Gemmata palustris: one gene and its partner. The protein of the gene in region 1 binds, or shares a complex with, the protein of each later gene. Links are inferred from orthologs where the notes say so. Each region holds a gene or a part of one and is shown on either strand. Other genes may lie near its edges.

Region 1 (14,533 bases):
CCTCCGCGTCGAGTTCTTCCCCGAAGGTGGGGACATGGTCGAAGGCGTGCCCGGTCGCGTGTACTTCATGGTCCGCACGCCCGCCCCAAGCGCTAAACCTGCCGATCTCAAAGGTATCATCACCGACGGCACAAATACGCTTGCAGAAGTGAGCACGCTCACGGACCCCGAGAACCCGGGCGTCAATCGCGGGCACGGCGTCTTCACGCTGACGCCGAAAGCGGGAACGAATTACTTCCTCAAGCTCACGTCGCCCAGCGGCATCACCGCGCCGACCAAGGACGGGTTTCCGCTGCCCGAAGTGAAGCCCGACGGTGTGGCGCTCACCGCACTCGATGCCGTGACCGAAAAGGGCGGCACGATCCGCGTGCAACTGCAAACCGCTCGCGGGCCGAAGACGGTACACGTGGGCGCGTATGTCCGTGAGCGGCTCATCGCGCAACAGAAGGTCACCCTGAATGCGAACAAACCCACAGAAGTCTGGCTCAAGAGCGACGACACCGCGGGCGGTGTCACGCGCGTCACCGTGTTCGAGGAACGAGCCGATGATGCCGGCCAAACGACGCTCGTTCCCCGATCCGAACGGCTCGTCTTCCGCGGTCCCGGTGAGCGCCTCGTTCTGAGCGCGAACCCGGAGCGAGCCCGGTACACGCCCAGCGGCAAAGTTCGTCTTGATCTGTCCGCGACTACAGAAAAGGGCACGCCAACTCCCGCGGTGCTGATGGTGGGCGTGGTAAACCGCAGCGTTATCACGATGGCGGACAACAAGAACGATCGCCTGCTCCCCACACACTTCCTGTTGTCGGGCGAGGTGAAGAACTCGGCCGAACTCGAGCACGCGGACTTCCTGCTCACGGACCACCCGAAAGCGGCCGTAGCTCTTGACCTGCTCCTGGGCACGCAGGGCTGGCGCCGGTTCGCCGAACAGGACGTGCCGCCTCCTCAACCGGTGGACCGAACGGACGTGAACACGATGCTGGTCGCGCACGGTCAGCGCCCGACTGCACCGCTCCAGTTACTCGAACTCGAAAAGCAGCGCGTGAACGCGGAATTCATGCCGCAAATGGAAACGGCCCGCATCCGAACGGCCACGACCGAAACACAGTGGAGCGCGATCCCCGCAACGCTGACTCAGAAGCTAGCGGACGCCCAGGCGCACGTTTCGGCGGCCCAGGCACTGAAGACCGAGGCGCAAGGCGCACTATCGGCCTACAAGGAACGGTACGAACGGTTCGGTGCGGCGCTGCTGCCGCTGCTGATCGCCGCGCTGGTTGCGATCGTGATCTTCATTGTGGTCTCGCGCCTGATGTCCGCGACCGCAACGAAACCGGCCGGGCGCCTGCGCCCGTACATCGCGGGCATCACCACGCTGGCTATTTGCGGAGTGCTGGTGTCGCTGTCAAGCAACATGGGTTCCAACGCGAACTCGACGTTCTCCTTCGTCGGCAGCTCGATCAAGCCTCCGGGTGGCATGGTCGACCAAACCGTCTCAGGACCAGTGCCACGGATTGAGGCTGTGCAAGGAGGCCGAGGAACACGAACACCTAGACCGGTAGACGATTCCGGTTCGATGCCCGACTTAGACACACCTTTACGTCCCCCCGGTGCTCCGGCGGGACCGAAAGCCGCGCCCCCAGGCTTACCCGCTGTGGGGATGCCTGCGACCGGCGGAGCCCCCCCGGGGTCAGGCGGCAAGCCTTCCCCGCGCCTCGGGAATGGCAGGAACGGCATTCCCTCGAAAGGTGGGATGTTTGCCAACGACGGCACTAGCCGTGATCGAGGTAGCGTGGACTACGACGCCCGCGTCGCCGTCGCTGCCGCCGCACTCCGACGTAGCGCAAAACTAGGGAGTGAAGGATTCAATCACAAAAGCGACGGTCGTAGGTCGGCTCTGCCCGTGATTATGCCGTTCATGGTGCGTGAGTACGCCCACGAGCGAGACCCGCAACTGGGTGAAGTGCGTTCGGATTTCACGGAAACCGTGTACTGGCACCCGGTTCTGGTGCTGCCCGAGAACGGCAAGTCCACGATCGAGTTCCAGCTTTCGGACGACATCGCGCGGTACCAGGTGCTCGTCGCCGGGCACACGCTCGACGGGCGCATTGGGGCAATTACCACGACCATCGAAGCGCGCAAGCCGTTCAGCCTCGATCCCAAACTGCCGCTAGAAATTTCGCACACGGACACGGTGGAGACACCGATCCGCGTGACCAACGACAGCGACGTGGCACGGAGCGTGACGTTCAACACGACGGCCACCGGGTTCAAGACCAAAGGGCCGCTCCAGGAGACGATCGAACTCTCACCGAATGCGAAGGGCCGCAAGCTCCTGCGCCTGAACGCGGATCAACTCCAGGGCGACGCGAGCCTACTGATTGAGGGCCGGAGCACGGGCGGCGACCCGGACATCATCAAGCGGTCAATCCGCGTCGTGCCCGATGGCTTCCCGCGTGTCGGCTCGGTCAGCGACATGCTGGAGAAGGGCCGCGCGCGCGGGAGCATCACGCTGCCCAAGGACGTGGTGCCGGGCTCGCTCCAGGTGCGGCTCGAAATGTACCCGACGTCAATGGCCGATCTCGTGAAGGGCCTGGACGGGTTGCTCCGCGAACCTTACGGGTGCTTCGAGCAGACCTCGACCACGAACTACCCGAACGCGCTGATCCTCGACTACATGAACCAGACGAACCAAACCAACCCGGCGGCCGCTGCAAAGGCGAAGGGGTTGCTCGATAAGGGGTACGGCCGACTGACTTCGTTCGAGTGCCCGGACACCCCCGAGCGGACGAAGCACGGCTTCGAGTGGTTCGGGGCCGCGGACCGGCAACACGAGGCGCTCACCGCTTACGGGTTGCTCCAGTTCAAGGACATGGCCCGGGTTCACCCGGTCGACCCGGTGCTGATCCAACGGACACAAGCGTACCTGCTCTCTCGGCGCGACGGGAAAGGCGGCTTCAAGCGCGGACCGGACGGGCACAGCTTCGGCTCCGCCCCCAAGCACACGGTGGACGCCTACATCGTCTGGGCACTCGTCGAGAGCGACCCGGACGACCAAGAGAAGCTGGACCTCAAGACTGAAATCGCCACGCTGAAGGCCGAGGCGCTCAACGAGAACTCGGTCGGCGGTAAGGATGCGTACTTCGTTGCGCTGGTCGCGAACGTGATGCTCCAGCGCGGCGACCGCGAAACCGCCCACAAACTGCTCGACCGACTGAAGGAAAAGCACCTCAAGAACGGCGGGGTTACTGGAGCGGTGACGAGCATCACCCGGTCCGGCGGGCGCGATCTGGAGATCGAAGTGACTGCCCTGGCACTCCTCGGCTGGCTGCGGACCAACGACCCGGCCTACGGCACGGCGATCAAGGACGCCACGAAGTGGATCGCGCAACAGCGCGGTGGGTACGGCGGGTTCGGCTCGACGCAATCGACCGTCATGGCGCTCAAAGCGCTCGCACTCTTCGCGAAGAAGAACGCGCACCCGGCGGAGAGCGGCGAACTGAGTGTGCGCGTGGGCGACAACGTGGTCAGCGCGCGCCAGTTTACCGAAAAAGACGTTGAGGTAATCGCCCTCGACATCCCGAACTCGGAAGCGGTCTTCAAGCTCGGGAGTAAGACCGAACTGGAAGTCGTCACGACCGCGAAGCAACCGTACCCGTTCGCTCTGAGCTACACCTACACGACGCTGACCCCGCTGAGCGCGGAGAAGTGCGCGGTGCAGATCTCCACGAAGCTGGCCAAAGCCGAAGCCACCGAGGGCGATACGGTTCCGCTCGCGGTGACCCTGGAGAACCGCCAGAAGCAAGGACAGGGGATGACGATGGCGATCGTCGGCATCCCGGCCGGGATGAAAGTCCCGACCGACATGAAGCAACTGACCGACCTGCGCGAAAAGGGCCAGATCAGTTACTTCGAGACCCGTGACCGCGAACTGATCCTCTACTGGCGCGAACTGGCGCCGGAACAGAAGATCGCGCTATCGGTAGACTTGGTGTGCGACGTTCCCGGCACGTACCGCGGCCCTGCAAGCCGCGGGTACCTGTACTACGACGCGGACCACAAGCACTGGGTCGAACCGCTGTCGATCAAGATCGCCCCGATGCCCGGTAACGAGTGACAGGCGTTCGCGATGTGTCTTAAGTGTAGTCCGCTCGCTCCGCGAGCGGGGCATTTGGTCTTTGGTTTGGTGGCACGTGCCTCTGGGCTGTGTAGCGCCTCCACAGGCCAGAGCCCCGTGCCACGAGCAGAAAGCACAGGCTTTCAACACAGTGTCAGCGGGGCAACCGCTCGCGGAGCGAGCGGACTACACTCAAGAACCAGTTTGTTGCGATCCGCCCACACCGGGTATAGCTTTGTCATCGTTTGGGGCAGCTTTTGTGAGAGCGTTTCACCGCAGAGGGCACATGAGGGCGCGGAGGAAAGCAAGGACTGAAATGATTCGTTTTCAATCCGGTCTTCTCCGCGCCCTCATGTGCCCTCTGCGGTGAAACGCTCTTGTCGAGTCCGGGCGTTGCCGTGAGCGTTCCGCGCCTCAGGAAGAGAAGTAGACAACACGGGAACATTGATCGGGCTTGGTGGAACGTTCGCGTTCTGCCAAAGCCGGTCACAAAACACGCGGGCCGGGGGCGAAATCCCCGGCCCGCGTCATTTCATCCGGTAGTTCTCATCAATCCTTCGGTTGTAATCTCACCAGCGCTTGTATCAAACTGAGGCACTGCGGGAAGTAATGGGTGTGGAACGCAACGAAGCCAACAGCGAGGGCGCGTGAACACCGTCGTTCAGATCCTCGACACCATCGCCGAAGAAGCCGCCCGCGGGGACCGCACCGACGGCCAGTTGCTCGACCTCTTCGTGCGATTGCGGGACGAGCGCGCGTTCGCAGCGGTCGTGCGCCGACACGGTCCGATGGTGCTGGGCGTGTGCCGGCGCGTGCTCGGCAACGCGACCGACGCGGACGATGCGTTTCAGGCCGCGTTCCTGGTCCTCGCGCGTCGGGCCACAACCATCGACACGCAGCGCCCGCTCGCGCAGTGGCTGCACGGCGTCGCGTACAACACGGCCCGCAAGCTCCGGCAATCGAACGCGCGCCGGGCGGCGCGCGTCCGGCCGCTCGCAGAAATCACCGAACCGCCCGCCCCGTCACCGGACGAACACAACGAATTGCTCGCGGTCCTCGACGACGAACTGAGCCGCTTGCCCGAGCGCTACCGGGCGCTCATCGTGCTGTGCGACCTTGAGGGCCACACGCGCAAAGAGGTCGCGCACCGGCTCGCGTGCCCCGAGGGAACGGTCGCGGGGCGCCTAGCACGAGCACGCGAGTTGCTCGCGGCTCGCCTGACGGCGCGCGTGGGTACACCCGCAGCGGGGGTGCTCTTGGCCGCACTCACGGACCGTATCGCGAGCGCAACGCTCCCCGCAACAGTGACGAACACGGTTCGCGCGGTCGCAATCGATAATCTCGTGCGCGCGACGGCCAACGGCCTGATCTCGCGCCGCGCCGCGGACACAACCGAAGGAGTATTGAGAGCCATGTTCTTGAAAAACGTCCGGGCCGTAGCGTCCGTAATCGTGTGCTGCGGACTGGTGCTCGCGAGCGCCGTCGGTCTGTTTCATTTCACGAACGCCAGCGCGCAACCCGCGCCGGAACCGAAATCCCCGCTGGAATTACTCGGGCTTAAAGAGGCGGAGAAACCGGCCGCCGTAACCAGCGGGCCGAAGGCGCTCACCGTTGTTCCGCTGCGCGTGCTCGATAGCGGCGAAGCTGCCGCCACACTCACGAAACTATTCGACGCGAGAACCACAACGATCACGCCCCTTCCAGAAGACAAAGCACTGCTCGTCTTCGCCGACGCCAAGACAACATCACAGATCGAATCCGTGCTCGTGAAACTCGGCGAACCGGCCACCAAGAAGCCGAGCGTGTTCCGCCTCGACAAAAAGGCGGATTGCGCCGAAACCGCCAAGACGCTCGCGGAAGCGTTCGGCAAGTCGCGTGTGACCATCGTCCCGGTCCCGGGTGACCACGTGCTGCTCGTGTACGCGACAGAAAAGGACACACAGACCGTTCAGAAACTGCTCGCGAAGGTGCTCGCCGGCGAACCTGCCGAGTCTACCACGCGCGTGCTACGGTTGAGGAATCGGAAAGCCGAGGAAGTAACCCCAGTCATTCAAACGCTCATAGCACCACGACGCTTGCAGGTGGTGGCATTGCCGGCACAAAATCAACTAATCCTCGTCGGCCCACCGGACGAGATCGAAACCGCTACCCGGATCGTCGATGAGATGGAGAAGTTGATCGTGAAACAAGAGGCCAAGCCGACACCACCCGGCACGGACCCGCAATTCGGGGCGGAAGGACTCGACCCGTTCCACACCAAGCCGGGTGTCGACCCGCACATGGTTCTGCCGAGTGCCAAGACGTTCACCTTCAACGTGAAAGACGCACCCTGGGACGAAGTGCTCGACACGTACTCCAAGCTCTCCGGTCTCTCGCTCGTCACCACCGTGAAACCCACCGGGAAATTCACCTGCACCCCGGGGAACCGCACGTTCTCCCTCACCGAGATTACCGATTTCATCAACGAAGGGATGATGCAACAAAAGATGATCCTGGTGCGCGGGAAGCTCACGTTCTTCATTCACCCCGCGGACGAGAAACTCGACGCCAAAATGATTCACCAGATCGAGCTGAAAGACCTCGGGAGCTACGGTCGCACGGAACTGGTGCAAGTTGCTATTCCGCTCCGCGTGTTAGACGCGGCAGACGTCAAAGACGAACTCCGCAAACTCCTGTCACCGTTCGGCGAGATCGTGTTCGCGCGAGGGAATCGCATCGTCGTCTGCGACACGGCCGGGAACGTCGCGCGGATCGTCAAAACTCTCGAAGACATCGAAAAAGCGGCCCCGAACCCGAAACCCAACCCGGTCACCCCTCCGGGCGGATTCGATCCGCGAAAGCCCGCGGGCGGACCAACAGCGCCCGGATTCGATCCGCGCTTCGGCAACGACAGAACCGCCCGGCCCGATACTGATCCACACATGGTTCTGCCAGAAGTAAAGGCGCTCACACTCAACTTCAAAAACGCGCCCTGGGCCGAAGTGCTCGACGCCTACGCGACTGTAACGGGACTGAAAGCCAATGTCAGTTCCAAGCCCACGGGAACGTTTACGTTCGCACCACCTAAAGTGGACCAGCGGTTCACGATCGCCGAAATCACCGACATTCTCAACGAAGCACTGATCCCGAAAGGATTCCTCGTCATTCGCAGCGAAAAGAGTTTCACCCTCATCTTGGCTGACGAGAAAGTGGACCCGTTACTTGTCCGGGCCGTTTCAGGTGCCGAACTGGAAACTAGCGGAAAAACCGAGTTAGTACGGGTTGAGGTTCTGATTGAGTGGGACGTTGATGACAAGTTAGTTGCTGATTTGAAGCAGATACTCGGGCAGTTCGGTAGGATCACTCTTTTAAAAGATCGGCTCGTGGTTCAGGGGATCGCGAGCCACGTCACGAAGATGTTGAGCGCGCTCCCCCAAGTGAAATCCAAGAAGTGATTCAGGACGGGTCCGCGAGAGTGGGCAAAAACATACCGGCCGGGCTGTACCCGGCCGACGCTCTTAGCGCTTGCCCGGCGTGAAGGACTTCAGCTCCTTTATCAACCCACCACCCGCCTTCACGACCCCGACCTCGGGCGCGTACCAGAACGTCACTTTGTTGTTCTGGACCCACTCGACTTCGACTCGAATGGCCTGAAACTTACCCGCCCCGACCTCGACCGGTTCCGGCCCGTGGGACGCGAACAGCCCCCGAATTTTGTCCGCGTTCAGGCTCTGGGAGGTCCACGCTGCGCCTTTCTCGTGTGGGAGTCTGAGCATCGGGATAGCCGGATTACAGACCTCTTTGCCCATCGACACGATGAACACGCCCGCCCCGGACACCTGCCAACAGGTCGGGTCGTTAGAGTTGCCGTTGACCGTCACGAGCTTCCCGCCGCCCTTATCCTCGACGGCCGTAATCTCATCGGTCGTCTCGTTCTGGCCGTTGAGCACATAGACCCACTTCGTCCCGACCGTCGTCGGGAAGTACAGCGCCTCGTTATTCCGCATGAGGTGTTTGGGAACGGGCGCGGCCTGCGTAGAAGCAATGAGGACCGCAACGGCGAGGAGCGGGGCGAGCGCACGGAGCATGGCGACACCTCCGAGTGGAGAAGCAGATTCGATGGTACCCCACCCAATTGCGCGCGTCCAGGCGCTGAATGTCACACGCGACTCACGTTGATTCCGAGATTGATGCGGGATGTGTCGAGAGGCAGGAACCCAACACTTCAGTCATTCCGACGCCGCTGCGCCCGGCCGCCCGGAACTGATCGGCGAGCGCGATGATTCGCTGTGCGGCTTCGGTCAGTCCGACGCCGCGCGCGTGGATGTTCGAGATGAGGTTGCGATCCGCATCCGTGTGCCCCCCGCGCGGGTGGAACGCCATGTACGCGGACAGGCTCTCGGCCGTCGCCAGTCCCGGTCGCTCGCCGATCAGCAGCACCACCACGGCCGGCGCGAGCAGGTCACCGATGTCGTTCATTACTCCAACGCGGCAGTAGCGTACAAAAACCGGTCTGCCGAACGACCACCCGCGTTGCGTCGCCGCTGCGTGCAACCGGTCGAGCAGTTCCGGCGCCTGGGTCGCGACCGCGGTGGCGGAAAGCCCGTCGCCGATTATCACCTGAACGTCACACCCCGACGAGCACTCCGCGCGAACACGTTCGCGGGATGTGTCACTGAGTTTTCGCCCCAAATCGGGCCTTCGCAGGTATTCCCCTTTTGACGCGACTTGCGACTCGACACCGAACAGACCGAAGCGCGCGACCCGCTCGGCCCCGAAGTCACGTTCCAGATCCACTTCAGTGTGGACCGCGTCGCGTGCGGCAGCGTGATCTTCGCGGAGCCGGAGCCACGTCGACGTCCGATAGCCGAGCCCCGCGCGCCCGACCAGCACGCGGGCCGGTGTTTGGGCCAGCGCGAGTTCGACCGGATCGAGCGGTGCCGGCGAGTTGTCACTCACGGCGCGGCTCCTTTTTCGCCCTCGTGGACCGCGGCTTCGGCCGCGGCAATCGAATCCGCCTGTGCCCGCGTTTCGATCCCGTGCGGAGGACCCGGGAACGTGTAGCGAGCCACAGTGAACCACATCACCGTGAGCACCGCGACCATCGCCCCTACCACATACGCGGCCTTCTCGCTCGGCGGTTGCACGCCAATCACCAGCAACAGCCCGCACCCGAGAACGCTAATCACCGCGAGCGGCCGGAACCACCGGCCGAGGGTCCACGGCCCCATCGCCGTCCACCACCGCCCGTAAGCGATCACGCCGATCGCGGTCGGCAACACATACGAGATGTACAGCAGCACCGCGGCGGACGCGGCGATGGTCGCGTAGGCTTCGGCGAACAGCGTGAACAACACCGCCAATGTCGCGACGAGCCAAATCGATACCGGCGGCGTGCGGAACCTCGGCGACACGAATCGCACCCACTTCGAGAACGGTAGCCCACCGTCGCGTGCGAACGCGAACGCCATGCGCGAGGTCGAGGTGACCGTGGCGAGTCCGCACAGGTATTGCGCGAGCACGATTCCACCGCACAACACGAGGCACAGCCAGCGCGGGAGCACATCGCCCATCGTGAACACGAACGCCTGCTCTCCCCTCTCCGCTACCGCAGTCGGGTCGCGCATCGCCAGCACCACCGCACACAACATGAACCAGCCGAAGAGCGCGGACACCCAGACGGACCGGACGATTCCCCGCGGGACGTTCCGGGCGGCGTTCTCCGTTTCCTCCGAGACGTGTGCGGACGCATCGAACCCGGTGATGGTGTACGCGGGGAGCAGGAAGCCGAGAGCGAACAACCACACAAGTGATTGCTTCGCCGGCCACACCGGATCGACGCTTTCCGCCCCCTCAACACCGGGTTCGGGTGAGTGGGGGAAGCCGCTGTAGTTCGTGAACGTCCAGAGTCGCTCGAAGTCGTAACTCGGCGCGGCCACACCCAGCGCGACCGTAATCACGACTGCAACAAACAGAATCCAGTACCCACTGAAATCAGTGAGGATGCGCGTGACGCGGATACCCAGGTGATTGATGATCGCGTGCGACGCGGTGATGAGTGCCACGACCGCGAACTGCATCGCGGGGGTGGGCTTCACGTCCGGGGCGAACGCACCCAGCGCGAACCGGAACGTGCCGACGTTGATCGCTGCCAGCACCGCAACCAGCCCCGCGAGGTTGAACCACGCGGTCGCCCACCCCCACCCGCGCCCGCCGAGAGTGGCCGCCCAGTGGTACAACCCGCCGGCCGTCGGGAACGCGGACGCGATCTGCCCCATCGTTGCGGCCACGCACAGCGCGAACAGCCCGACTAGCGGCCACGCGATGCCAATAGAGGCCCCACCGACGGAACAGAACCCCACGTGAAAGGAGGTGATCCCCCCTGCGAGAATGCAGATGATGGACAGCGAGATGGCGAAGTTCGAGAACCCGCCGAGTACGCGGGCGAGTTCCTGCGCGTACCCGAGTTTGTGCAGGGTGCGAACGTCGTCGGACTCTTCCGGCGCGGGCGGGGCTGGTGTTGACATGCAAACGTTGTATGGAAGGCCGAGCTACCGCCCCGCCTCGGCTTCGTTCCGGCGCGCGGCTTCGGACGCGACACCCTCAACAATGCTTTGTGCGCCGGCTTCCACAGTTTGCTCTAGCAACGATTCGTACCGACACGGGACACCTGCGGTTTCTCCCAAATATCGATCGCGGTCACACCCCGCCATAAACACGACCGCGAACAGTGCCGCGGCCCGCGCCGAGCGCCGGTCGAGCCACTTCCAGACGCGCTCGCGTTTCGTCGCACAGTCGGACGTCATCACGTGCCCGTCGGGGCGCCGGTAGATGCGCAGACACGGGAGTTTGTCCCCGCCGGCCACCAACTGCACGGCTTCGGCGCGCGTGAGTTCGCTCACGTCGTGGACGTTCTGGCTGCACTTGTCGCAGAACCGGGTACGGTTGTCACCTCGCATTGCGTCCCACGACACCGGGCACGCGATTGGAATCGTGATCGAATCCAGCGCATCGATCGTGGGCAACGGGATCATCGCCGAACCTCGGGGAAGTGATTGCTACATGCCTGTTTACTTACTCACACCTAAAAATTTCGGGAACGCCTTCTCCGCACCGATTCCGAATTGGCTGATTTGAACCCCATCGGGCGCGGTCGTCTGTACGAGAACGCATTTGATCCCGTCAGGCTGATGCACCAACGTGAGCCGATACGTCTTACCCCAAGGATCAATGGTGTCACTCTTGCCGTTCGGCAAGAACGAAGCCTCACGAAACGGCGGGACGTTCAGGTCCGCCACACTCACGGGCATTCTTTCGTCGTCCGTGACAGCCGGGTTCGATGAACTCACTGCGTAAGAATCAACGGCGTGTGATAGCAGCCGACAGCCGAGTTGCGCTTTATTTTTCGCGGACTCCAGTTCTTCCGACGCTCGAACCGGAGGTAAAACAGCCGCCCCCGCCCCTTCCCTTTGAGCGTTTCGGTCGGGTGTCTCTGCTTTCATTTCTTGGAGCCGCTCATGAGCCGCAAGCCATGCGCCACTGCCCCCGAGGAGTATCCCAACCGATAACCCTAGCGCAGTTCCGCGGTTCCACCAATTCGAGTGACGCATATTTGCCTCGCAATGAGTTTCCTCCAGATAAACTAGGAGTTACGCAGTTGATGGCATGTCATGCCCTAAAGCATTGCTAGATAACAGCTTGCGCCTTAGAAAGCTCGCACAAGCGGCCGCATCGCAAGAGGTTGAAATCAAACAACTTAGGGCGCGAGATGCCCTCAACTGCGTAACTCCTATAAACATAAATTCCTTCGCCGTTCACTTCTTTTCTTCGGCCGAAGTGTGATCGTGGACGATCTTCCAGCCGTCCGGGGTCTTGCGCAGGATCAGTGTGAAGCGCCCGCGCGCGGTCTTCTTCGCGTCGTCCTTCTCCTTCTCGAACGTTAACTCGAACTTCCCGCGCATCATGGCCGCGTTCGGGCTAAACGTCTCGACATGCAGATCACTGAACACGAGCTTGCCCATCTCCTTACCGTCGGCCTTATACCGCTTCTCGTAGCGCTCTTTCGTCTTCTTCCACCCGGTCGTGATGTCGCCACCGGAGATGAACGTCAGTTGGTCGTCGTTCCAGTACCCGGCCATGAACCCGTCGAGATCGCCCTTGTTCCACGCGATCACTTGTGCGTCGAGCACGGCACGGATGTCCTTCTCGTCGCCCGCCGCAGTGCTGGCCCCAGTCGCCCGCGCCACCGTGGTGATGAGTGCGGTTCCGCCGCCGACCAGCAGCACGAACAGCACGATGTTGGCCAAGCACGCGATCCGAAGGAACTTCGCGCGAAACGCGAGTTCGGTCGCCAGTGCGGAGGGGGACGTGGACATGAGGAGCCTCGTGGGTGGTGCCCGCGTGCGGCCCGCGCTCGGAATCAGCGGACCGCACCAAATGGAACGGTTCCGGATAGCATACCACGCGGGTTTACCCTGACCCGCCCGACCGGTAGAGTGATGGCACCTATTCACGGGGGCTACCCTCATGCAAGCCGCACTCGACTGGCTGAACAAGAATCACGAAGACATCGTTCAGGGGTTGGCCGAACTGGTCGCGATCCAGAGCATCAGTACCGACGGTGAACACAACCCCGAAATCGATCGCACCGCGAAGCTCACCTGCGATCAGATGCGGCAGGCCGGGCTGCACAACGTCGACATCCTGCGCGTCGGCCAGTCGCTGCCGTATGCCTACGGCGAGTGGCTCGAGGCCCCCGGTAAGCCGACAGTGTTCCTCTACGCGCACCACGACGTTCAGCCGGTGAACTTCGTCGAGCAGTGGCTCAGCGACCCGTGGAAACTCACCCGGCGCGACGGCCGACTCTATGCTCGCGGGTCCGCCGACGATAAAGCCGCGATCTCGGCCCAACTCGCTGCGATCGCGGCGTACCGAAAGACCGGCAACACGCTCCCCGTGAACATCAAGATGCTCGTGGAGGGCGAAGAAGAGGTCGGCTCGAAGAACCTCCTGAAGTTCTTTGAAACGCACCGAGACAGGCTCAAGTCCGATGTGATCGTCGTGTGCGACACGGAGAACATCGAAGTCGGGATTCCGAGCATTACCTACTCACTGCGTGGGATCGTCGCCGTGCGGGTTGACGTGACCACGGCGAAGATCCCGGTCCATAGCGGAATGGGCGGCGGAACGCTGCCGGATGCGGCCATCGCACTGAACGCGATCCTCGGCCGACTGTATTGGGACAACGGGCCGCTCCCGATCCCGGGCTATTACGACGAGGTGCGCCCGCTCACCGATAAGGAGCGCGCCGCGTTCAACAAACTGCCGGCCGACGCCGAGAAGGTCCGGCAGTCGATCGGCATGGTTCCCGGCGCACGATTATCGACGGAGAAAGGGTACAGCGACTACGCCCAGACGTGGCGCCGACCGGCCATCACGGTGATCGCGCAGGAAGCGAGCTCGATCAAGGGTGCATCGAACCAGGTGCTGCCGAAGGCGTCGGCGATCGTGAGTTGCCGAATCGTGCCGGACCAGACCCCGGAAAACGTCCTGGAGAAGCTCACGGCGTTCCTCACCGCGAACCCGCCGTGGGGCTGCGAGGTGGCTGTAACTCCGGCCGGCCCGCCGGTGAAGTGGTGGATGACCGACCCGAACGGCCCCGCGTTCGAGGCCGCCCTTTCCGCGATGCGCACAGGCTTCGACCGCGACCCGGTCGCGATCGGCGGCGGAGGAAGCATCGGGTTCGTCGGCCCGCTCTCGGAACTGTTCGGCGGCGCCCCCGCGCTGCTCATGGGCATCGAAGACCCGGCGAGTAACGCGCACGCCCCCAACGAGAGCCTGCACGAAGGCGACTTCAAGAAGCTCATGGCCTCGCTCGTCGGGCTGTTCGCCAACTTGGGGAAACTCACACCCAGTAGCGTGAAGTGACCCGGAAGTGGTCCGGTCGCCCGGACCGTTACCAACCGGCTCCACCGGTTCGACGAACGGCGCCCTCGCGCCCACGGCCCCGAACCGGATGACCGTGCTCCCGTGGCGGGAGTTGCGAGCCGAACTCGGGTACCGCAAGGCCACCCGCGCCCGCCGCGGCTCCGCCAACTACCTCAAGAGCTGGACTCCTTGGCCCACCGGCCGGACTTGCCGACATGTTTTTTGAGGCCTATCGCTGGCCATCGGCTTGATAGAGATCAGCGAGAAGTCTCCTAAAATAATGAGGCGCGAGCGCGCGGGAGGTGCTCTCGCGGTCGCGCCTCGTTCAATCCACCACGGGAACCCGATCAACCGAAATAGCCCCTCTTCCCAATCGCCCGATTTCAATTCGCACAAAATGGGTTAACGGCCCGCAATCGCGCGCTGTTCGCGCGAACCGCTCAACACTGACTTGACCGCAGCGCCCCGCGCTGGCATACCGGCGCCCTTCACGCCAACGGCTGGACGAGAGGCACC
Region 2 (14,420 bases), 740 kb from region 1 along the record:
AGCCAGATCAAGGCGTACTTCGAGCAGGACAAGGCGGCGTACAACAATTCGCTCAAGATGATCCAGTGCCCGTCGCACCCGCTGGCCGGACAGCAGTACAGCGACAACTCCTACGGGCTCGCGTTCTACGTCTCCGTGTACGAGAACAGTGCGTCGCTCAACCCCACCGGCTCCAACACCGGCACGGGCGGGAGCTACGTCTACAACTACAGCTACCCCAACGACACGAGCGTGATCGCGACCACGACGTACAACTACACGTACACCCCGTCCCCGTACTCCATCACGCTCAAATACGGTTCCGGCATCCCCATCACCGGGGTCACGGACGGGACGAGCAACACGCTAGCTCTCGGCGAGCGCGGCCCCGCCCCGGACAAGTATTGGGGCTGGTGGACGCTCTCGGGCCGCGACACCAGTTCCCCGGTCCGCGCGACGACCAACTTCTACCCCTACCAGACCGGGTACACGGCCGGCCCGGAGTGCGTGCCCCCGACGCTTCCGGCTCCCGCGTCCCTAACGAACTTTTGCCAGTTCGCCACGCTCAACAGCTCTCACACGGGCGGGAGCAACTTCGTGTTCGCCGACGGGCACGTGGCGTTCCTCACCTTTGCCGCGGGCAACACGCTCATCGCGGACGGCACAAAAACGGTGCTCGAGGCACTGGCGTCCCGGGCCTCGGGCGAACTCGCTACGGGCAACTGAACGGTGCTCGCGTTGGAGGCTTATTTCTTGGGGCACCGAACCGCGAGCCGACAAGAGTACCGTACCGGTACACCTCACACACCGCGTCCCAACTATTTGTGGTTGGGACGTTTCTATCACTCGTCCCGCACTCAACCAACTAGCGGAAATAATGAGCACGCCTGTTCAATCGGTGGTCCAAACGATGCGCCGGGGCGCGCCCCTCGCGCTCGCGCTGGGAGCCGCCCTCCTCACCGGATGCAACGGTGAACCGACCGGTGAGGTCTCCGGGACCGTGACCGTAAAAGGGAAGGCCCCACAAGTCCCCGGGCTCGCGATCACATTCATGTCGACCACGGGGAAGGTCGTGTCGACCGGGGTTGCCCCAGACGGGACTTACAGCGTCACGGGGGTACCGAGCGGCCCCGTCAAAGTGGGATTCGCCATTTCTGGGGCTGGGGACGAGGCTGCAGCCAAGGCCGGGAAACCCTCCAGGGACGACGATCCCTCGAAAGCCGATCCGAAAGCGCTACACGCGCGTGAAAAAGCGCACATCGGTTCGCTGCGAGGAGGTACCTCGCCCCACGCGCCTTTCCCCGAACGGTTCCTCGATCCGCTCAAGTCGGGGCTGTCCACAACGGTGAACGCCGGAGAAAAGAGCACCTTTAACGTGGACATCAAATAGGGGCGCGTCGACGCACCGCCCGCGGCCCGATCACGCGGCCTCGGCGCGGCAGTCCATTGAATCGCGTTCGATGTACGAAGCGAGTTCGCGGTAGATGTCGCCGTTCAGAACCTCTTCGAGCCGGGCGAGGGTCCGGGCGACTGTTCCCCCGTCCAGCGCCCGGTGATCGTAGACGATGCGCACGGGCACCCGGCCGTCGGGACCGATGACGCCGTAGTTCAACGTCGCGGTCAGGGGCGAGAGCGGGTGAAGGGATTCGGCCCCGAGAGCGGAGTACACACTCACCCCGAACGTGCCCATGAACCGCACACGTTGGTCAGGATCTCGATCACGCGGTCCCCGTCCCGGCCAGGTGGGTTTCGGCCTCCTTCTCGGACGGGTTGCTGGGGAGCGAGCAAGGAGCAATTAAGAGCGGCCAATGCCCGTTCGAGCGCCCACATCTCACAGCAGTGCGCCGGTTCTTGGCGGTTCTGCCTTTTCGTCCCCTTTGACCACCCCGCCTACAATAATCGCTCTGAAATCGCCCGTCGGGATCACCACGGAGCATTCATGCCGCACCGACACACCCGCCGAACCTTCCTCAAACACTCGACCGCCGCCAGTGTCGCTCTCGGGCTGGCCGGTTCAACCGCTGCCGGAGCGCCTCTCATGAAGCACTTCATTTGCGTCACGTGCGGGATGCAGTACGCGCCCACCGAGAAGGAGCCGGATGCGTGCCCGATCTGCCAGGACGAGCGCCAGTACGTGGGCCACGGCGGGCAGAAGTGGACCACCCTCGACGAGTACAAGAAAACGCACAAGAACGTATTCGCTGAAGAAGAAACGGACCTGCACACCATCCACCCGCAGCCAAAGGCCGGGATCGGGCAGCGTGCGTTCCTCGTTCGCACCAAAGAGGGGAACGTACTCTGGGACTGCGTTCCCCCGCTCGATGACGCGACCGTCACGGCCATAAAGAAACTCGGCGGGCTAGCCGCCATCGCGGTCTCGCACCCGCACTACTACACGACGATGGTCGAATGGAGCCACGCGTTCGGAAAAGTTCCGGTCCACATTCACAAACTGGACGCGAAGTGGGTGCTCCGCCCGGACGACGTGGTGAAGTTCTGGGACGGCGACACGAAGTCGCTCCTGGGCGGACTAACTCTGGTGAAAACGGGCGGGCACTTCGACGGGTTCCAGGTGCTCCACTGGCCCGCCGGCGCGGAGGGTAAAGGCGTGCTTTTGTCCGGCGATCAGCCGTATGTGTGCCAGGACCGGCGCTGGGTCAGTTTCATGTGGAGCTACCCGAACATGATCCCTCTCGGCCCGGCGCCCATCAAACGAGTAGTCAAGAGCCTCAAGCCGTTCGCGTTCGAGCGCCTGTACGGGGCGTTCCCCGAGCAAGTCGTGAAGAGCGATGCGAAGGGCGCGGTGGAGCGGTCCGCGGACCGCTACCTGAAAATGATCGGAGGTGCGTAATGCTGCTCGAAGAGTTCAACTTCAAGCGCGAAGTGCTTGAAGATCCGGGTCCGGTTCTGGTGGACTTCTGGGCCGCGTGGTGCGGGCCGTGTCGGACCATGAACCCGGTCCTGGCCGGGATCGCACGCGACTACAAAGTCTGCAAGGTGAACACCGAGACGAACCCGCGACTGGCCGCCAAGTTCCAAGTTTCGGCGATCCCGTTGTTGCTGATCTTCCGCGACGGGCAGGTAGTTCGCCGGTACGAGGGCGTGACCGATCAAGCGACCCTGCGGGCCGATCTCGCGGCCCTGAGTAAATAGCTCCAGCTCCCTTTGGCGGGAATAGTGGTGCCACAATCCGGCCTGATCCACTGTTGTGACTGGGCCGGATTGTGGTTATTGTGACCGGCATCCAAACGATACGGGTAGCTTGGTCCAATACAAGTAAGCAGGTGCGGTGTGGCATGTCGCGGATACTACACAGCGTTACTACCCCAAGAAGCCTCGACGCTCGTGAAATTGACGGATGTTGACAGTCGGCTAGAGTTCCTCGACTCTTTGTATGCCTCGGCCGACGCGGACCATCGTATTCAGTCCGTCGATAAATCGTGGGACGCCATGCACCGCTGTTTGTGCGACGGCTGGTTGGATGCGGAACACGGCGATGAAACGAAGCGCGCTTGCGTGCTCGGAGCGCGACAGCTTTCGGACCGACCCGACTGGATTATTTCCTACGTCGAGCCGCGTCTTGCCAAGCGAGTTGTTGCGGCCATCGACGGCTTGACGCGGGACTGGTTCAAAGAGCAATATTTCTCACTGGATCGAAACCCGCCGGGGGTCGGCGTGCATCGATACGAGATGTACCTCGTCGATACTGAAATCGACTTTGACTACACCTGGGAGTATTTTGTTCAAGTCCGAGACTTCTATCAACGAACCGTGAACCGGGATCTCGCGATAGTGTTTCAGGTTGACCAGTAATTGGAGCACGGCCAGCACTACCACTTCTCCAGTGGCAGGCGCGTTTGGGCTAGCCAACCTGCCAAACCCGTCCGCGTGCGCCGCAACTCGGCGCACGCGGGCGATCGCGATCACTCCTACAACAGCTCTCGTGGCGCGAAGTTCGCGCATTCCCGTAAATGGAGAACCGTCGTGTCCCTCTCCCGAATCGTGCTCGTTCTGGTTGGTTCGCTGATAGCCTCTCCCCTTGTCGTGGCCCAAGAGAAGAAGGCTCCGCTGGTCACGCGCGAGCGCGTTCAGTTGAACCTCGCGGGAGCTGAAACGGCTCTGGAAGGTGCCAAGAAGAAGGCCGCGGCAATGGGCCTGAAGTCCAACATTGCCGTCGTCGATGACGGTGGGCACCTGCTGGCGTTCGCCCGAATGGACGGAGCGCGCCCGGCGAGCGGGTCCACGGCACTTACCAAAGCGGTCTCGGCCGCGACCTTTCGCCAGGAGACAGGAACGCTGCCTGCAAAGGGCGAACCGGACGCGCTCCTGAGCTTGAGTATCCAGAACGCGGCAACCGCGAGCGGCGGCAAGATCACAACGTTAAAGGGCGGGGTGCCGATCATAGTGGACGGCCAAGTGATTGGCGCGATCGGCATTGGCGGTGGAAGCGGCGAACAGGACGCCGAAGTTGCAAGGGCTGGTGTTGAGGCGCTGCTCGAAGCCCTGAAAGGGAAGAAATAGTTCGCGTTAATCCAGTCAGGCACTCACTTTCCGACTCCGCGCCCCGCGGGCACCAAACAGCGGGGCGCCGCAGACCGATACACCCCTCCAGCTCTCGCCAGGGTCCGATACGAGAACCACAAGCCGGACGAACTCACGTCGTTTTCAGCCTTTTTTGCGCGCTGCACGCGCCGCGCAACGGTATCTATGAAGATTGAGAGAAGTTCCAGTTATCGTCAGGTGAATCAGCCTGACGTCACGAGCGCGATCAAATCCGTCCGACAACGGGAGAAGCGATGGGTAACGGCTCTCGGTTCGGTTTCCATTCGTGGTGGTTCGCGAGCGCGATGGGGTTGGCCCTCGCTTCTGCTGGTACGCCGACTGTTGCGGCCGAACCGGAGAAGAAATTGGGCGCCTTCGAGCCGGGTCGGGTGTGGGACGTCCACATCACGATCTCGGCCGAGGAGTTCGCCGCGATGCAGCCCCGCGGGGGGCGCGGGTTCCCGGGGTTCGGCCCCGGCCCCGGTCCCACTCCGAAAACCCCGGAGAAGCCCGCCGATCCGAACCGAGAGGTTCACCGGAATAACTTCGGCGTCGATTTGCCGTGGGCCACGGGTACGGTGACGATCGGCACCGAGACGTTCAAGGACGTCGGCATCCGGTACAAGGGGAACGGCACCATCGGGGACGCATCCCGCACCATCAAGAAGTCGTTCAAGGTCGATCTCGACCACTTCGGCGGAAGCGGGCGGTTCCACGGGTCGAAGACGATCAACCTCCACTGCGGGGTCGCGGACCCGTCCAAGCTCCGGGAATCGCTCGGCTACTCGCTCTACCGCACGGCCGGGGTACCCGCCCCGCGTACCGCGTTCGCGGAGGTGCGACTGACGGTTCCGGGCAAGTACGACAAGGAACTGCTCGGGTTCTACACCGCGACCGAACCGGTGGACAAGTTGTTTCTGCGTAACAATTTCGGCACCGACGCGGGGCTCTTGCTGAAGCCGGAAGGCGTGCGCGAACTCACGGACATGGGCGACGAGTGGGAGCGGTACAAGAAGCCGTTCGCCCCGAAGCGCGACGCGACCGCGGACGAGGCCAAGCGCGTGATCGGGTTCGCCCGGCTGGTGCAAAAGGCCGACGACGCCACGTTCCGCAAGGAGATCGACTCGTACCTCGATACCGATGCGTACCTGCGGTTCCTGGCCGCGACCGCGTTCGTGGCCAACTCGGACGGGTTCTTCACGCTCGGGCACAACTACTACATCTACCTGCACCCGAAGACCGGCAAGTTCCACTTCTTCCCCTGGGATCTCGATCGCGCGTTCGCCAACTTCATGATCCTCGGCACCGCGGAACAGCAGATGGACCTGAGCCTGATGCACCCCTACGCGGGCACGCACCGGCTGACCGAGCGCCTGCTCGCGGTCCCGGGAACGGCCGAGAAGTACCAGAAACTGCTCAAGGAACTGGAAGTCAAGTGCTTCGATAAACAGCGCTTGATGAAGGAGCTGGAGACCGCGGAGGCGGCCACGAAGGAACTGATCGCGCGCGACGACAAGGCGGCTCAGGCGCGCAAAGAAGCCGCGCCGACCGGATTCGGCTTCGGCAAACCGCCGGGCCTCAAGACGTTCATCGAGAAGCGCACGACGTCGGTCGCGTCGCAGGTCGCGGGCGCGTCCAAGGGACACGTCCCGACGGGCGGCGGGTTCGGCGGGCCGCCACCGAAGATGGGCGACATCATGGCCGGGCCGCTGATGGGTGCCCTGGATGCCGACACGGATGGAAAACTGTCCCGGGACGAGTGGGTCTCGACCGCGAAGAAAATCTTCGCCGCGTGCGAAAAGGACAAGGACGGGTTGGTCGATCAGAAGGCGCTCACCGCGGGACTCAACGGAATGTTCCCGAAGCCGCCCGAGGGTTCGCCCCCTCCGGGCGGGTTCTCGCTCGGGAACTTTATGGCCGGACCGATCCTGTCCCGCGCGGACGCGAACAAGGACAGCAAGCTGACGTCGGAGGAGTTGGTTGGCGCAGCGGGCAAATTGTTCGACACGTTCGACAAGAAGAAGACCGGTAAGCTCGAAGAGTCGGCGTTCTCGGAACTGCTCACGGACCTGTTCCCAGCCCCCAAGTTCGGCCCCCCGCCCGGTCCACCGGGTAAGGACGGCAAGAAGCCGTGATTTGCTCGGGGCGTTCGGGGCGCGGATGACGGCCCGAACGCCCCTCTCGTTGTGAATGCACTTTCACCGCGTAATGCTTGCCCCGGATGAATGAACGCACTCACCCGGTCTTGCGGCTCAACTGCTCCTCACTCAACTGCCCGACCAACTTCGCGAGTTCGACCGGATCGGCCGGCTTCAACAAGAACGCGGATGCACCTGCGGCCGTGGCCGCACGACGAACGCTTTCTGCAGTGTGCGCGGTGACCACGACGACGGCCGGCGGATTGGGCAGCCGGAGCACCCGGCGAATAAGCGCGCAGCCGTCCTGATCGGGCAGATCTAGATCGACCACCAGTACCGACGGGCGGGTTTCGGACGTCGCCTTCAATGCGGCTTCCGCGGTCCGGGCTTCACGTGCATCGAATCCGTTCAGACGCAGGACCGCGGTAAGAACAACGGAATCGTCCGCGTCGCCCTCCGCGACCAATACACGCGCCCCACCGAGCGGACGGTGAACGAGGTCCGTTGCAGTCATGGGCACCTCCAACAATCAAGATCCGTGTGCGGCGAGTATACTGCTCAGGAAGCAGAATCTCAATCGGTGACGCTATTACTGGCACCCAAATTCCAAAGTGCGCGCAAATCGCGCAGGCAACGAAATCGCAGCGACACTCTGAGAGAAAAATACCAAACTAAAATATCGGCGAATCAAGGACTTGGGACAAGTCCCTGGCTGGTGCTCGAAATTGGCGCGAGGCGTGCTTTACTTGCTGGTACTAAAGAAGTGGCTCATCGTGCAGGATGAGGGGAGAGGCATTCTGCACGATGAGTCGCTTTCTGAAGCAAACACCCCGCGTTGTTGTGGCAGAGGGAGAGGCTGCCACAACAACGCGGGGCGCTTTTTTTGTAGGCACATCGACTTTCGGATCTTCTCGTAACGAGTCCACACCTTCACTCCGCAAGTATCTTGGTAACGCTTCCCAACAGTGCCGGGCGCTCGCCGCTCGTCAACTTCCCGTCGCGCGTGAGGCCGTAGGTCTCGAGCCACGCGCGGAACTCCGGCGCGGGGTGCAGTCCGAACAGGCTCCGCACGAGCGCGGCGTCGTGGAAACTGGTGGACTGATAGTTCAGCATCACGTCATCAGTACACGGCACGCCCATGATGTAGTTGCACCCGGCTGCGGCGAGTAAGAGCAGCAGGTTATCGGCCGAGTTCTGGTCCGCGTCGGCGTGGTTGGTGTAGCACACGTCCACGCCCATCGGCAGGCCGAGTAACTTCCCCACGAAGTGATCCTCGAGTCCGGCGCGGATGATCTGCCGTTCGTCCGCGAGGTACTCGGGGCCGATGAACCCGACCACGGTGTTCACCAGGAACGGATCAAAGGCGCGGGCGACCGCCTGGGCGCGGGCCTCCAGTGTGAGTTGATCCACGCCGTGATGCGCTTCCGCAGACAGAGCGCTCCCCTGCCCCGTCTCGAAGTACATCACCTGATCGCCGGCCCAATTCACGTCGCGCCGGCGGTGCGACTCGAGCACGCGCTCCCGACCCTCCTTCAGCATCGCGAGCGTGACGCCGAAACTCCGGTTCGCCGCCTGCGTTCCCGCGACCGACTGAAAGAGGAGATCGACCGGCGCGCCGCGCTCGAGGGCCGCGAGTTGCGTGGTGATGTGCGCGAGACAGCACGCCTGCGTCGGCGCCCCGAGCTTCGTGATGAGGCGGTCCAACAGGTGGAGGACCGCAGAAACGGTTTCAACGGAATCGGTCGCGGGGTTCACGCCGATCATGGCGTCGCCGCACCCGTAGGCGAGGCCGTCGACCGCGCTCACCAGAATGCCCGCGAGGTCGTCGGTCGGGTGGTTCGGCTGCACGCGGACGCCGAACACGCCCGGCCCGCCCATCGTGTTCCGGCACCGCGTCACGTTGCGAATCTTCGACGCGACGAACACGAGTTCCTTGTTGCCCATCAACTTCGCGACCGCGGCGGCCACTTCCGGCAAAACGCCCCACTTCAACCCGCGGAGCGTTTCTCCCGTGGTAGTTTCGTCCAGCAAGAACTCGCGGAACGCACCCACCGTCAGCGAGCGGATGCGCGCGAACGCCTCTCGGTCGTGCGTGTCGAGAATGAGTTTGGAGACGTCGTCCGCGTCCGGGCTGATGACGGGGTCTTCGACGATGGCCGAAAGCGGCACATCCGCGAGCGCGAGTTTGGCCGCGACGCGCTCGCGCTCGGACCGGGCCGCGAGCCCCGCGAGCACGTCGCCGGACTTCAGCTCGTTGGCCTTCGCGAGCAACTCTCGCAAGTCGGCAAAAGCGAATCTTTCGCCGCGAACGGTGTGAGTGAACGGCATGGTGTTAGCGATCGTACCAACTGGGGCTCATCAGGACAGTACGCCCTTCACCACTTCGCCCTCGACGTCCGTGAGGCGGTAGTCGCGGCCCGCGTGCCGGTACGTCAACTTCTCGTGGTTGATGCCCATGAGGTGGAGAATCGTCGCGTGGAAGTCGTGGACGTGAACCGGCTTCTCGACGGGCTTGATCCCGTGCTCGTCGGTCGCGCCGTAAGCGACGCCGCGCTTGACCCCGGCCCCGGCCAGCCACGAGCTGAACGCCCAGTTGTGGTGCTCGCGCCCGGGGTTGTCCGCGGTGTTGTTGAACGGCGTGCGCCCGAACTCCGTCGTCCACACAACGAGCACGTCGTCGAACAGCCCGAGGCGCTTCAGGTCGCTCATCAGGCCCGCCATCGGCTGATCGACCTGCTGGGCCAGCCGGCCGTGATCGGCCATGTTCCCGTGCGAGTCCCAGTTCGCGCTCGACCCGGTGTGGATCAGCTCCACGAACCGCACGCCGCGCTCGACCAACCGCCGGGCGACGAGGCACTGCCAGCCGAACCCCTCCTGCTGCCCGCGCTTCAGCCCGTAGAGCGCGAGCGTTTCGTCCGTTTCCTTCGACAAATCCAGGGCCGCGGGCATTTCGGACTGCATCCCCGCGGCCGTCTCGAAGGACTTGATGCGCGCCGCGAGATTCGGATCGTCCGCGCGCGTGCTCTGGTGCTCCTCGTTGAACGCCTTGAGCGCATCCAGTTCGAGCTCCTGGCGCTGGGCGGTGGGGACGCGCCGTTTGAGGTTCGCGATCGGCTCCGTGCCCGGTATCACCCGCGTGCCCTGGTGCGCGCCGGGGAGGAAGTCCGAGGCCCACACCTGCGTGCCCGCGTAAGGCATCTGCGGCGCGAGCACGAGGAATGACGGCAGGTTCCGGTTCGAGGTACCGAGGCCGTAGCTCATCCACGAGCCGATGCTCGGCCGCGCGACCGTGAACGAGCCGGTGTGCATCCCGAGCGTCGCGTTGTAGTGGTTCGAGTGACTCGTGTGCATCGAGCGGACGAGCGCAATGTCGTCGATCTGCTTCGCCAGATGCGGGAACAGGTCGCTCGTTTCGATCCCGCTCTTGCCGCGCGGGGCGAACTTCCAGTTCGGCTGCTTGAGAAACAGCTTCTCGTACCCGGGCCGGTTGCGCGTTTCCGGGTGGTCGAGTGTGACCGTCTTGCCGTGGTTCGCGGTGAGTTTCGGCTTCGGGTCGAACGAATCGACGTGCGACACGCCGCCGCTCATGAACAGGAAGATGACCGCCTTGGCCTTCGGAGCGAAGTGCGGCTTCTTGGGCGCGAGCGGGTCGGCCGCGTCGTTCGCGAGAAGTTCACTGATGATACCGGGCATGAGGAGCGAACCGGCCACGGCCGACTGCACGAATCCGCGGCGAGTAGGAGAGTGCATGTTCAGTCCAAATAGAGGAATTCGTTGCTCGCCAGCAGGATGCGCGTGAGTGCGGCCCACGCTGCCTTCGTGCGATCGGCGGCCGGGGTGTCGGTGACTGCGGTCGTGTATCGCATCAAGAAGGCCGCAGCAGCCTCGCGTTCTTTCGCGGTGGGCACACGCTGAAACGCGGCGCGGAACAGTTCGTCGAGCCGCGTCGCTTCGGGCTTCGCCAGCGCACGGGCGGTGACTTTGTCCGCTTGGGCGTGGAAGAACGGGTCGTTGAGGAAGTAGAGCGCCTGCGTCGGAACGGTGGTGTCCTGGCGCTGCGGGGTGGTCGCGTTCGGGTCCGCGCCGTCGAAGAGCCCGAGGAACGGGTGCCGGCGGTTGCGCACGCTAATGAGGTACACGCTCCGCTTGTCGGAATCGTAGAAGGTGCTGAACGGAACGTGCTGTGAATAGCTCCAGCTCGCTTCGGGCGGGAACGGGTGCGCGCCGCCCGACTTGCGGTCGAGTTGCCCACTCGCGGTGAGGAGCGAATCGCGCAACTCCTCACCGCTCAACCGGCGCCGATCGAAGCGCCAGTACAGGTCGTTGTTCGCATCAACCTTGGCCCCGTCGGGCCGCATCGCACTGGCTTGCTGGTACGTTGCCGAGAGCATGATTCGGCGGTGGAGTGCCTTCACGCTCCAGTTTCCTTCAACGAATTCGCTCGCGAGCCAGTCGAGCAGTTCCGGGTGCGTCGGCGCGCTCCCGCGCGTGCCGAAGTCGTTCGGGGTCTTCACCAGCCCGCGCCCGAAGTGGTGCAGCCAGACGCGGTTCACCATCACGCGGGCCGTGAGTGGGTTGTTCTTCGACGCGATCCAGCCCGCAAGTTCGAGCCGGCCGCTCCCAGCTTTCGCGGGGAGCAACTCACCGCCGAACACTTCGAGCCAGCGCCGCGGAACGACCGGGCCGGGCTTTTCTGGGTCACCGCGGAGGTGGAGTTTCGCATCGTGCGGGGTCGCTTCCGCGACCGCGAACGCGACGTCCTGGGTCGGTGCGGACGCGACCAGCGCGGCCCGCTCGCGCTCGAGCGCCTGAAGCTTTTCGGACTTCGTCGCCAGGGAGAGTAGATCCGCACCAACTTCTCCCGGGAACTGTTCGAGCATCCAGCCGACGCCGTCCGGTCCGCCGGGGTGCGCGTCCTTCACGCGCCCGGTAATGCGCACTTTGCCGTCAATGGGACACAGCCACCCCACCGCCACGTTCCCGTTCGGCCCGGGGTGAACGAACACTGATCGCGCCGGGAGTTTGGTCCAAACGGACACGGGTTCTTTCGACGAGTTCGCGAATACCGAGGGCGTGTCGCCGTTGCGCCAGGCGTGCAGACCGGGCTTACCCGAGAGGTCGCGTGCGGCTTCCGGCAGCGGGAGCGGCCCGTCGCGGGTGTCGAGGAACCACCACACGCGCTTGTTGCCGTGCGCGTCCGCGTGCGGGTTCGCCGCGAGCAGGTCGTCGAGCACGTCGGCGGTGAGGTTCCATCGGCGTTCCTTGCCACCGATCTCGGTGATGTCCCATTCGATGAGCGTCGAATCGGCGCCGTGGTTCTTCAGCGGCGTCACCGAGAGTTGAAGGAACTGACCGGCCCGCACATCAATCACGGCCGGCAGTTTGTCGAACGGCTGTTCGCTGCCGTCGGCGATCTCCCCCTTCGCGAGCAGACTTCCCAGGGTGGTAGCGCGGGTCTTCAGCGCCCGCGCCAACTCGGTCTGCTCGGTACGCAGTTGTGCGAGCCGCACGTCCACGCTCGCGAGCTTGCCCTTGTAGGGCTTCACCACGCGGTCCCATTCCGCGGGCGGCATCAGCGGAACGAGGTCGCGCGGGAGCTGCTGCGGTTCGCACCCCGGGAACGCGAACTTCGTGCTGTCGAAGATGCCGTAGAGCGCGTAATAATCCTTCGCGGTGATCGCGTCGTACTTGTGATCGTGGCACCGGGCGCAACCGATCGTGAGCCCGAGGAAGGCTTTGCCCACGGTGTCGATCGTGTCCTCGTATGTGAGGTGGACGTCTTTATCGATATCGTGCCCGAAGCGCCGGGCGAGCGCGAGGAACCCGGTCGCGACCACGCGCGGAGCGTATTTCTCGTTGGGGCTGCGCGCCGCGACGATGTCCCCCGCGAGTTGGTCCCGGAGGAACTCGTCGTAGGGCACGTCGCGGTTGACCGCGTCAATCACCCAGTTCCGGTAGCGCCAGGCGTGCGGGAGCGGGTGATCGCTGTTTTCGCCCGCGGTGTCCGCGTAGCGCACGAGATCGAGCCAGTGCCGGCCCCACCGCTCACCGTAAGCCGGCGACGCGAGCAGCCGGTCCACGACTTTGGCGAACGCTTCGGGTGACGTGTCCTTCAGGAATGCTTCGATTTCCTCGGTCGTGGCGGGAAGACCAGTCAGGTCGTAGGTCGTCCGGCGAATGAGGGTTCGCTTGTCGGCCGGTGGGGAGAGAGTTAATTTCTGCCCCGCGAGTTTCGCCTGAACGAACGCATCAATGGGATTCGTGCCAGCACTGCTCGGCACCGGCGGGCGCGTCACGGGCCGAAACGACCACCACTCTTTCGCTTCCGCGGCGGTCACCCCGCCGAGGCGCGCGGGGCCGGCGGCACGCGGGTCGATGGCCCCGTCCTTCACCCACTGCTCGAGCGCAGCGATCTCCGCCGCGGTCAGTTTCCCGTTCGGCGGCATTTGCGCAACGCCGTCCGCACCGCGCAGCGCCTTAATAAGCAGGCTCTCGGCGGGCTTGCCGGGCACGAGTGTCGGGCCGGTGTCGCCGCCCGCTTGCCAACCGGCTTTGGTGTCGAGGCGCAAACCGCCTTTCTGCTTCTCCGCGCCGTGGCACTTGGTGCAGTGCTGAATCAGAACCGGCCGCACCTTCGCCTCAAAGTGGTCCGTCGGGTCCGCCCCGCGCCCGTTCGCGACGCTCCCGAGCAGACCAACGAACGCGACGACCCAGCGCGACGGGTAACACATCGTTGAACAGTTCCAGCAATTGAAGGGGCCGACGGCTAAACCCATCGGCGCGGGGAGTGCAGGTGCCCCAGGATACCTCATCAATCGCCGCGGCGAAAGCCTTTATGGTTCAAAAGTCGCCGCCCTTCATCCTCCAGCGTAACTCCTTCTGTTCGGAGCGCGGGAAGACGAAGGACGGCGACTTTTGAAGCTACTTTACAGCAGTATCAGGCATTCAGGAGGCGCTTCGCCTCGTCCAAACCGGGGGCCGGTTTGCCGAATTCGCTGGCCGTCACGCGCGCCAGCGCGACCAATTGACGCCATTTGAAGGCGGCCCGCGTGACGCCGAACTCCTCGGTCGCGGTGCGGTAATACTTCTCGGCGTGCAGCGCGCCGTCCTCACTCACCCCGTACCGAATGAGTACGTCGAGCAGTGCCCGCGCCGGGTGCCCGGCCGCACCGTACTTCTGTGCGACGGCCGCGGCGACCGCCTGGTTCCCGGCCCGGATCGCGTCCTCGGTTTGTTGGAGCAGCGCCTTCGCGTCCGTCGTCTTGATCTTTTCCAGTTCCGAAGTGTGGAACGGTTCCTTCAGTTGATTGCCGTTCTGACCGGCCGTGTGGTACGCGCCCACGATCAGCGCCGCGAAGGTGTTCCGCGCGTTGCTCACGTTCGCGATATTTCTCCACGCATTCGCAGCGTCCGAAGCGTGCAGGCCGACCGAATCGCCGTGAACGCTCCCGAGTTGCTTGGCGCCGTCCGCGCGGGTGCGACCCGGGTCGTTGAGGAGGAGCTGGTTCGCGGCGAGGTTGATCGCGTCGCTGATTGATGCGGGCGCGAACCCTTCCGCGAGTGCCGCGGCCACCGCATCAGCAGCCTTATCGCGCCCGTCCGCGTACACCACTTTCGCGAGCGCCTCCACCCACGCATCGTCACCGGCGCGCGTGCCCGGCTTCTTCCCGGCCAGTTTGTACTGGTCCATCAGTTTCGGCAGTTGCGTCTGGATGGCACTCGGCTTACCCACTCGGTTCTCGTTGCAGCAGAAGAGCACCG

What was found.
Region 2: the proteins of eutC (region 1) and J8F10_RS02175 are in contact, whole or in part, in a solved structure (PDB 3ABO), measured with the Escherichia coli proteins. The link is inferred for Gemmata palustris from one-to-one orthologs.

Annotation. Positions count from the first base shown.
Region 1 is NZ_JAGKQQ010000001.1:1,275,038-1,289,570, reverse strand. The notes cover bases 7,156-10,154. They hold eutC (ethanolamine ammonia-lyase subunit EutC), read right to left. Parts: upstream 9,050-10,154; coding sequence 8,261-9,049; downstream 7,156-8,260. Other genes in these bases: J8F10_RS05165 (amino acid permease), read right to left, coding at 9,046-10,154; J8F10_RS05175 (hypothetical protein), read right to left, coding at 7,609-8,178; J8F10_RS05180 (sigma-70 family RNA polymerase sigma factor), read left to right, coding at 7,156-7,545. Also shown: J8F10_RS40235 (alpha-2-macroglobulin family protein), read left to right, coding at 1-4,111; more of J8F10_RS05180, read left to right, coding at 4,759-7,155; more of J8F10_RS05165, read right to left, coding at 10,155-10,617; J8F10_RS05160 (hypothetical protein), read right to left, coding at 10,642-11,124; J8F10_RS05155 (hypothetical protein), read right to left, coding at 11,161-11,400; J8F10_RS05150 (YybH family protein), read right to left, coding at 11,905-12,465; J8F10_RS05145 (M20/M25/M40 family metallo-hydrolase), read left to right, coding at 12,617-14,017. UniProt on the Escherichia coli protein: Catalyzes the deamination of various vicinal amino-alcohols to oxo compounds. Ethanolamine ammonia-lyase (EAL) allows bacteria to utilize ethanolamine as the sole source of nitrogen and carbon in the presence of external vitamin B12.
Region 2 is NZ_JAGKQQ010000001.1:530,968-545,387, reverse strand. The notes cover bases 6,789-9,674. They hold J8F10_RS02175 (ethanolamine ammonia-lyase subunit EutB), read right to left. Parts: upstream 8,988-9,674; coding sequence 7,590-8,987; downstream 6,789-7,589. Other genes in these bases: J8F10_RS02170 (DUF1501 domain-containing protein), read right to left, coding at 9,018-9,674; J8F10_RS02180 (response regulator), read right to left, coding at 6,789-7,173. Outside these bases: J8F10_RS02220 (DUF1559 family PulG-like putative transporter), read left to right, coding at 1-705; J8F10_RS02215 (hypothetical protein), read left to right, coding at 857-1,369; J8F10_RS02210 (hypothetical protein), read right to left, coding at 1,400-1,669; J8F10_RS02205 (MBL fold metallo-hydrolase), read left to right, coding at 2,018-2,830; J8F10_RS02200 (thioredoxin family protein), read left to right, coding at 2,830-3,132; J8F10_RS02195 (DUF1877 family protein), read left to right, coding at 3,271-3,792; J8F10_RS02190 (GlcG/HbpS family heme-binding protein), read left to right, coding at 3,964-4,500; J8F10_RS02185 (CotH kinase family protein), read left to right, coding at 4,776-6,656; more of J8F10_RS02180, read right to left, coding at 6,757-6,788; more of J8F10_RS02170, read right to left, coding at 9,675-10,409; J8F10_RS02165 (PSD1 and planctomycete cytochrome C domain-containing protein), read right to left, coding at 10,412-13,390; J8F10_RS02160 (hypothetical protein), read right to left, coding at 13,597-14,420. UniProt on the Escherichia coli protein: Catalyzes the deamination of various vicinal amino-alcohols to oxo compounds. Allows this organism to utilize ethanolamine as the sole source of nitrogen and carbon in the presence of external vitamin B12.